2 linked regions of the Frondihabitans sp. PAMC 28766 genome follow. The protein of the gene in region 2 interacts with the protein of the main gene of each other region in a pairwise test. Links are inferred from orthologs where the notes say so. Each region holds a gene or a part of one and is shown on either strand. Other genes may lie near its edges.

Evidence for each region. The genes of interacting proteins can lie anywhere in the genome.
Region 1: the proteins of lpdA (region 2) and AX769_RS06350 interact in binary tests that used the Escherichia coli proteins (3 or more experiments, as listed by UniProt). The link is inferred for Frondihabitans sp. PAMC 28766 from one-to-one orthologs.

Annotation. Positions count from the first base shown.
Region 1 is NZ_CP014513.1:1,288,686-1,293,665, reverse strand. The notes cover bases 1,108-4,198. They hold AX769_RS06350 (ATP-dependent helicase), read right to left. Parts: upstream 3,845-4,198; coding sequence 1,370-3,844; downstream 1,108-1,369. Other genes in these bases: AX769_RS06345 (glycerophosphodiester phosphodiesterase family protein), read right to left, coding at 3,896-4,198; AX769_RS06355 (hypothetical protein), read left to right, coding at 1,108-1,398. Also shown: AX769_RS06360 (thioester domain-containing protein), read left to right, coding at 1-109; more of AX769_RS06355, read left to right, coding at 31-1,107; more of AX769_RS06345, read right to left, coding at 4,199-4,906. UniProt on the Escherichia coli protein: A helicase with DNA-dependent ATPase activity. Unwinds DNA duplexes with 3'-5' polarity. Translocates on single-stranded DNA with 3'-5' polarity. Initiates unwinding more efficiently from a nicked substrate than double-stranded DNA.
Region 2 is NZ_CP014513.1:2,787,545-2,791,467, reverse strand. What follows is about bases 1-2,911. They hold lpdA (dihydrolipoyl dehydrogenase), read right to left. Parts: upstream 2,188-2,911; coding sequence 814-2,187; downstream 1-813. Other genes in these bases: AX769_RS13405 (leucyl aminopeptidase), read right to left, coding at 2,293-2,911; sucB (2-oxoglutarate dehydrogenase, E2 component, dihydrolipoamide succinyltransferase), read right to left, coding at 1-760. Outside these bases: more of AX769_RS13405, read right to left, coding at 2,912-3,789; AX769_RS13400 (proteasome assembly chaperone family protein), read left to right, coding at 3,895-3,923. UniProt on the Escherichia coli protein: Lipoamide dehydrogenase is a component of the glycine cleavage system as well as of the alpha-ketoacid dehydrogenase complexes.

The sequences.
Region 1 (4,980 bases), 1.5 Mb from region 2 along the record:
CTCGACCCTCGCAGCCGGGGCCAGTCGTCCGTGCCCGCCGGAACAGTCGTCGGGTCGGTCGCCCTGGCCGGGGCGGCTTTCGACGGGGGCGGCCCCGCCGCTGTCGTGACGAACGGCAAGCCGGTGCCGATCAGCACGACGGGGACCGGCGCGACACTGACGGTGAAGGCCGACGCCCGATTCGAGAATCTGGCCTTCGACGCGATCATCACGGTCGGCTCCAGCCCGGCCCAATCTCAGATGCTGCTGTTCTCCCCCAAATCGACGGGGACGGCCACTGCGACGACGACGACGACCAGCGTGTCGCCGCGTCCGTTCCAGCCGCGCGTTCAGACGCAGACGAGCGAGGCCTCAGCCGCCCCCGGCACCACGATCACCGATGCCGTGCATCTCGACGTCGCCCCCGGCGACGGGCTGCTGTCCGAGTGGGGTGTGTACAAGTCGGGGACGTCCGCGGCGCCCGTTCCGGTCACGATCCGAAGTTCGCTCCTCGGGCCGTTCGCCGTCCAGCCGAGCGAAGCGGCCGAGTGGCCGAGTGCTGCCCCCACCGTCTGCGAGGTCAGCGTCGTCGCGACGAATGGCCCGGGGGATTACACGACTCCCGAATGCACCCTGCCGTCGGGCGGCTACTACGTCTGGGTCGAGACCATCGACCCTGCCGACACTCCGGTCGACAAGGGGCGCGACCACGTCCGCTCGTGGCGGTCGCCCTTCGCGGCCGCGACCGAGGTCACTCGCTCGTCCGTGACTCCGTCTGTCAGCACGGTCGTCTCGCCGCCGAACGGCGACGCCGACGCCGTCGCACCGGGCGACTGCGTCACCGACGAGCTGACCGTCGACGACCTGGGCTCGGCCGGGCTTCCCGCCGTAGACGTCGAGTCGATCCTGGTCGGCCCGTTCGCGGAGGCACCCCTCGACGGCCACGACTACTCAGCGGACGACTTCGACCGGCTGCCCATCGCCGGCCGGGCGACGACGAGCGTCGACAGGGACGGCACCTACCGCGCGCCGTGCATCACGGTGAATCAGCCCGGACACTACGTGTTCGTGTTCCGGTCGGAAGGCAGCGATCCCGATGCGTCCGGCGGGCAGGTGATCGCGCCGTTCGCCGATCTCGTCGCCCACCGCAGCGAGATGCTTCGCGTGCCGGCGCCCGTCACTCCACCCGAGAAGCCGAACGTGCCCCGAGTGCCCCCGGCGCCGCACCACCCCCAGGCGCCGAGCAAACCGGTGCAGCCGCAAGCCCTCGCCTACACCGGGGCGAGCGGGGTCGAACCCACTGTGCTCGCCGGATTCGGAGCCCTCTCGGTCGGCCTGGCCGCCGTCCTCGGCACCGTGCTGACGCGAGTCGTCAGGCGACGTCTCGCGGTCAGATCTTCTCGATCGGAGCAACCTTGATGAGCAGCTTCTTGCGCCCGGCCGTGTCGAACTGCACCTCGGCGATCCGTCGCGGCCCGACACCGGTCACCGCGACCACACGCCCCTCGCCGAAGTCGACATGCGAGATGCGGTCGCCCGCGTCGAGCTCGAGATCGCCATTGTCACGAACGGTGCCGGTGACTCGATTCGCCCACTCGGTCTTCGGCTTGGTCTTCGACGCAGCGGTGGCGCGGTCGTAGCTGCCCGACCCGTAGCCGGAGGCGGCGCGGGGGCGACCTCCGAACCCACCGGAGTCGCCCCCGATGCCGCCGTCTCGGCGCGCATTGAGGGCCCGGGGCTGGGTGCCACCGCGGCTGTTCGCCATGCCAGGAGACTGCTTCCAGTCGATCAGCTCGGCAGGGATCTCTTGCAGGTAGCGCGACGGCATGGCGACGTTCACCTCGCCGAACTGGGCCCTCGTCATCGCGAGCGACAGGAAGAGCCTCTTCTTGGCCCGCGTGATGCCGACGTAGAACAGCCGTCGCTCTTCGGACGGGCCGCCCGGCTCGGAGGCCGACATGCGGTGCGGCAGCAGGTCTTCTTCGACCCCGGTCAGGAAGACGGCGTCGTATTCGAGGCCCTTCGCGGTGTGCAGGGTCATCAGCGACACCGTGCCGCTCGTGTCGTCGAGATCGTCGGCAGCGGCGACGAGAGTGACCTCGGTGAGGAAGTCGAGCAGGACGCCGTCAGGGTTGTTCTTCTGGAACTCGCGCGTGACGGCAACCAGCTCGTCGATGTTCTCGGCCCGCGCCTCGTCCTGCGGGTCGCGCGAGGCCCGCAGAGCGGTCACGAGACCGCTGCCCTCGATCAACGCGGCGAGGATGTCGTGCACCGGGTCGGTCGCCGCGGTCGCCGACACGTCGTCGAGGAGCTTCGCAAGGCCCGTGATGGCGCCCGTGACCTTCGGCCCGAGTCCCAGCTCGGACGCGTGGCGCATGGCGTCGCGCAAGGTCGTCTCGTTCTGGTCGGCCCAGCGCTGCAGCGCCGTCTCGGTCGCGGGCCCGATGCCGCGCTTGGGAGTGTTCATGATGCGGCGGAGAGCCATCGGGTCGGCCGGGTTCGCGACGGCGATGAGATACGCCATCGCATCCTTGATCTCTGCCCGCTCGTAGAACTTGGTGCCGCCCAGCACCCGGTAGGGGATCGCCGACCGGATGAAGATCTCTTCCAGGGCTCGCGTCTGCGAGTTGGTGCGATAGAAGACGGCCACGTCTTTGTAGGCCGTGCCCGACTCGTGCAGGGCGGTGATCTCGTCGGCCACGAACTGCGCCTCGTCGTGGCCGGTGTACCCGGTGAAGCCGACGATCTTGTCACCCGTTCCGACCGTCGTAAAGAGGTTCTTGGCCTGGCGGTCGAAGTTGTTGGCGATGACGGCGTTCGCGGCGTCGAGGATGTTCTGGGTCGAACGGTAGTTCTGCTCGAGCAGGATCACCTTCGAGTGCGGGAAGTCGTGCTCGAACTCGGTGATGTTGCGGATGTCCGCCCCGCGGAAGGCGTAGATCGACTGGTCGGAGTCGCCGACGACGGTGAGCGAGGCGCCCGGGATCCTGCCGCTGCCATCGCGGAGAGTCTGCACGAACTGCCCGCCGCGCTCGAGGTCGTCGACCAGATCGGTTTCGACAGGCCGGGTCAGCTCGCGAATGAGGGAGTACTGCGCGTGGTTGGTGTCTTGGTATTCGTCGACCAGGATGTGACGGAAGCGGCGCTGGTAGACGGCCGCCACGTGCGGGAAGGCTCTGAAGAGGTAGACGGTCTGCGCGATGAGGTCGTCGAAGTCGAAGGCGTTGGCACGCTGTAGCTCACGCGTGTATTGACGGAAGATCTCGAGGAACATGACCTCTTGCGGGTCGCCCATGTTGATCTGGCGCGAGTACGACTCGACATCGCTCAGCTCGTTCTTGAGCTTGGAGATCTTGCCGGCGGCCTGGCTGACGGTGAAGCCGAGGGAGTCGGCGTCGAGCTCTTTCAGGATGCGCTTGAGCAGGGCGCGCGAATCGGCGGAGTCGTAGATCGTGAAGCTCTTGGTGAAGCCGAACTGCTCGGCCTCACGGCGCAGGATGCGAACGCAGGCCGAGTGGAACGTCGAGATCCACATGCCCTCCGACGACTGCCCGATCAGCGCCGCCACGCGCTCTCGCATCTCGGCCGCCGCCTTGTTGGTGAAGGTGATGGCGAGGATCTGGCTCGGCCACGCCTCGCGCGAGTCGATGAGGCCCGCGATGCGCCGCGTCAGCACGCTGGTCTTGCCCGAGCCCGCACCCGCGACGATCAGCAGCGATTGCCCGCGGTATTCGACCGCCTCTTTCTGCTGGGGGTTGAGGCCCGCCGTCAGCCGGTCGTTCTGAGCCCCGCCGGGCCCGGGCCCGCCGGCCCGCGAGGGCGCGCCGTCGGAGGAGTTGTCGAAGGGCTCGAGAACGATCGTCATGGTCGTACAAGCTTAAGCGCGACGACCGTCATCGGCGCCCTGCTCGGCAGCTCAGGCGTTGGCGTGCGCCCGATGCAGGATCTCGACGGCCAGATCGGGGTAGTCGGTGAAGATCCCGTCGACCCCGGTGCCGATGACCCGCTCGAACTCGGCGCGCCAGTCGCCGAACGCCGCCTTGTCCGGCCCCGTGCGCAGGGCTTTCACCACGAACTTGTTCTCGGGCCGGAGAGTCCACGTGAACACCTCGAGCCCGTGCGCGTGCGCCCGGCGGACGAGCGATGCGTCGGGCCGACCGTACTTGGTGATCAGCAGCCTCTTGGGCACGCTGACGCCCTCGACCTCGGCGGCCAGGCGGGCCAGCCCCTCGTCGGTGAGTTGTTCGGCGTAGGTCGTCGCGGCCGTGCCGTCGCGAGCGACGAGGTCGAACGGCGCGCCTTCGTCCTCGAGGAGGTAGACGGATCGGCCGCCCACCCCTGCCGCCTTGAGCTTCATCAGCACAGACTGCTCGAAGCTCTCGATCGTGAGACGCGGGTCGTCGATCCAGCCGGCCGCCTGCAGCTCGGCGGCGAAGAGCTCGTCGAGCGGAAGCCCGATCGACTCGAAGTAGGTGGCGTGCTTGATCTCGGCGACGAGCGCCACGGGGTGCCCGGCGACCGCCTCGGAGTCGAGCAGCGAGAGGAGGTCGGTGAGCCGCTGGATCCTGCCCTCGCCGTCGTGAAGGGCACTGGCCGGGCGCAACTCGGGCAGCCGCTCGCGAATGCTCAGGGTCGACAGCTCGGCCCAGGTGAAGTCTTCGGTGAACCAGCCCGCGACCATCTCGCCGTCGACGGATTTCGTGGTGCGGCGGTCGGCGAATTCGGCGTGGTCTTCGATGTCGGTCGTGCTCGAGATCTCGTTCTCGTGTCGGAGCACCAGGATGCCATCGCTCGTCGAGACGATGTCCGGCTCGATCGCCCCCGCACCGAGGTCGATGGCGAGGCGGTAGGCGTCGGCACCGTGCTCGGGCCGGTGGCCGCTCGCGCCACGGTGGGCGATGACGACGGGTTCGTGACTCACCCGCACACGCTAGCGGCCCTTCGCCGCCAGCAGGCGGGGCGCCAGGTGAACAAACGGTGTGCATCGCCTGCAAAGGTGCG
Region 2 (3,923 bases):
CGGCAGCGGGCGTCGCCTTGGCGGCGGCCTCAGCGGCTTCGAGGACGTCCTCCTTGCGGATGCGACCGCCGACGCCGCTGCCCGAGACGGTCGACAGGTCGACGCCCTTCTCGTTGGCGAGCTTGCGCACCAGCGGCGTGACGTAACCGACGGGGCCGCCAGCAGCTGCCGGGGCGGGAGCGGCGGGCGAAGCGGGGGCGGGAGCAGCAGGAGCGGCCGGGGCGGGCGCGGCCGGGGCAGCAGCGGCAGGAGCCGGCGCAGCGGCGACAGGAGCCGGCGCGGCGGGGGCCGCGGGCGCGGGGTCGACGCCCGGAGCCGGAGCCGGGGGAGCAGCCTGGGCGGCCTCCTCGGGTGCGGGGGCAGCGGACGACGGCACCTCGGCGGGAGCCTCGTCGGCCGGTGACGGCGTCTCGTAGCCCTCGGAGTCTTCGCTCGACTCGGCGGCGGGCTGGTCGTCCGTGGAGGCGGGGCCGGTGGCAGGCGCCTCGGCATCGGGGGCGGAGTCGCTCGAGCCGGCGCCGGTGCCGTCGCCGATCTTCACCAGCGGAGTGCCGACCTCGACGGTCTCGTCTTCGGGCACCAGGATCTCTTCGATCACACCGGCGACGGGCGACGGGATCTCCGTGTCGACCTTGTCGGTGGAGACTTCGAGCAGGGGCTCGTCGACCTCCACACGATCGCCGACGTTCTTCAACCAGCGGGTGACCGTGCCCTCGGTGACACTCTCGCCGAGTGCCGGGAGGTTGACGGATTCGCTCATCAGGGGGACTCCTTTAGAAAACTGTTCTTGTGTGGGGAAGTGAGAAGACTGTGTTACATCGCGTGCAGGGGCTTGCCGGCCAGGGCCAGCATCGCCTCGCCGATCGCCTCGTTCTGGGTCGGGTGCGCGTGGATCAGCGGCGCGATGTCCTCCGGGTAGGCCTCCCAGTTGACGGTGAGCTGTGCTTCGCCGACGAGCTCGCCGACGCGGGCGCCGATCATGTGGACGCCGACGACCGGGCCGTCGACGACGCGGACGACCTTGACCGAGCCGGCCGTGCCGAGGATCGAGCTCTTGCCGTTGCCGGCGAGGTTGTAGTCGTACGACGAGATCTTGTCGGCACCGTACTTCTCGGTGGCCTTCGCCGTGGTGAGGCCGACGGACGCGACCTCGGGGTCGGAGTAGGTGACCTTGGGGATGTTCGCGTCTTCGATGACGACGGGCGAGAGCCCGGCGATCTCTTCGGCGACGAAGATGCCCTGCTGGAAGGAGCGGTGGGCGAGCTGGAGGCCGGGCACGATGTCGCCGATGGCGTAGACGCCTTCGACGTTGGTGTGGAGGCGCTCGTCCGTGAGGACGAAGCCGCGGTCCATCGTGATGCCGACCTCGTCGTATCCGAGGCCCTGGGTGACCGGGCCGCGCCCGACCGCCACGAGCAGGATGTCGGCGTCGAAGGTCTTGCCGTCTTCGAGCGTGACGTGCACGCCGCTGTCGTCCTGCGTGACGCTCTGGAAGCGGATGCCGAGCGAGTAGTTGATGCCGCGCTTGCGGAAGGCGCGCTCGAACTGCTTCGACACCGACTCCTCCTCGTTGGGCACGAGGTGCGGGAGCGCTTCGATGATCTGGACGTCGGAGCCGAAGGACTTCCAGACGCTGGCGAACTCGACGCCGATGACGCCGCCGCCCAGGATCGCGACGCGCTGGGGGATGTAGTCGAGCTCGAGAGCGTGCTCGCTCGTGATGACGCGGCCGCCGATCTCGAGGCCGGGCAGGCTGCGCGAGTACGAGCCGGTCGCCAGGATGATGTTCTTGCCGGTGATGGTGTCGTCACCGACCTGGATCGTCGAGGGGGACGTCAACTTGCCTTCGCCGGCGATCGTCGTGATGCCGCGCGCCTTGACGAGGCTCTGCAGGCCCTTGTACTTGTGCTCGACGATGTCGCGGCGGTACGTCGTGACGTTCGCGATGTCGATGCCGTGGAAGTCGGTGTTGACGCCGTACTTCGCCGACTCGCGCGACACGTCGGCCACCTCGGCGGTGTGCAGCAGGGCCTTCGTGGGGATGCAGCCGCGGTGGAGACAGGTGCCGCCGACCTTGTCCTTCTCGATCAGGGCCACCGAGTAGCCCAATTCACTGGAACGCAGTGCCGCGGCATATCCGCCGCTGCCTCCACCGAGAATGACGACGTCATAGTTCTGCTCTGACACCCAGCAACTCCTTCGTGCGATCGGTCAGGACGGCGGCCGGTTGTCGGGCCGCGCACCCCTGCCAAGAAGACGGATTTTCCCGCCTCCATTACCCTAGTACGCCGCTCAGAACGCGGAGGCCAGGTCGATCAGGGTGCGCACAGTGATGCCGGTCGCGCCCTTGGTCGTGAAGCCGTAGCCTCCGGCCTTGTTCTCGCTCGGCCCCGCGATGTCGAGGTGGGCCCAGGGGATCAGCTCGTCGGTGCCCACCTTCTTGCCCACGAACTCTTTCAAGAAGACGCCGGCGAGCAGCATGCCCGCGGCGCTGTTGCCAGGCGTGGCGTTGACGAGGTCGGCGACGTCCGACTTGAGGCGTTGGCGCAGCTCGGGCGCGAGCGGCACCCGCCAGAACGGCTCGGACGCGGCGTCGGCCACTTCGACCACGCGCGGCGCGAAGTCGTCGGTGCCCATCACACCGACGTAGCGCATGCCGAGCGCGACGACCTGCGCGCCGGTGAGGGTCGCGACGTCGATGATCGCATCCGGTTGCTCTTCGGACGCGGCCGAGAGGCCGTCGGCGAGCACGAGACGCCCTTCGGCGTCGGTGTTCGTCACCTCGACCGTGGTGCCGTTCTTGATGGTCAGGACGTCGTCGGGTCGGATCGGATCGGCCCCGAGCATGTTCTCGGAGATGCACAGCCACGCGGTCAGCCGCACCGGCAGGCGCAGCTCGGCGGCGGCGAGGGTGACGGCCATGACGGTGGCGGCGCCGGTCATGTCGTACTTCATGCCGACCATGCTGCCCGCGGGCTTCAGCGACAGCCCGCCGGTGTCGTAGGTGATGCCCTTGCCGACGAGAGCGAGGTGCTTGGTGGCGCCCTCGGGCGAGTAGGCGACCTTGACGAGGCGGGGCGGGCGTGCCGAGCCCTGCCCGACGCCGACGATGCCGCCGAACCCCTGCTCGCGGAGCTCGTCGCCCTCGAGGACGGTCACCGTGACGTCCTTGCCCTCGGCGAGACGCACGGTCGCATCGGCCAGCGCTGCCGGCGGCAGGTCGATCGGAGGGGTCGTCACGAGGTCGCGGACCGTGTGCACGGCCGTCGCGACCGCTGCAGCCCGGGCGACCACGGAGTCGGCAACCGCCGTCTCGGTGAGAAGGACGACGTCGCTGACGGCGGCCTTCGAGTCGGCAGCCGACGCGTGACGGTACGAGTCGAAGGCGTACGCGCCGATGGCGGCGCCCTCCAGCACGGCCAGGGCCTCGTCGTCGCCCGACACCGGAAGGGCGAGCGCGACGCGAGCCTGCCCGGCCAGCTGGCGGGCGGCGGATCCTGCAGCGTAGCGAAGCGTCTCGACCGAGGGTGCGCCCCCCAGACCGATGAGAGCGACGGAGGTGCTCGCCGGCAGGTCGGCACTCCCGAGCGCCCCGGCCGGCAGCCGCGTCAGCTCGTCGCGGCCCCCGGAGACGCCGATGGCCGCGAGCTGCGCCTGCAGATCGGGCGCGTCGGCCAGAAGAGTCGGGGCGTCGGCCCCGCCCGTGGCGGGCACGACGCCGAGGACGAGCACGTCGGCGGGGGAGGAGAGATCGACGGGGGCGAGCACGGATAGCTGGGGCACTGTCATGGCATCGATGCTATCCACCGAGCGGACGGTCCCCTCCCGCGATGTTCGCTGTCAGCATCCGACACGGTGGCGTGGCTTCGAGCCGCCGTGCCTAGCATTGAAGGCATGTCCGATCCTGCTGACCTGTACGAGCT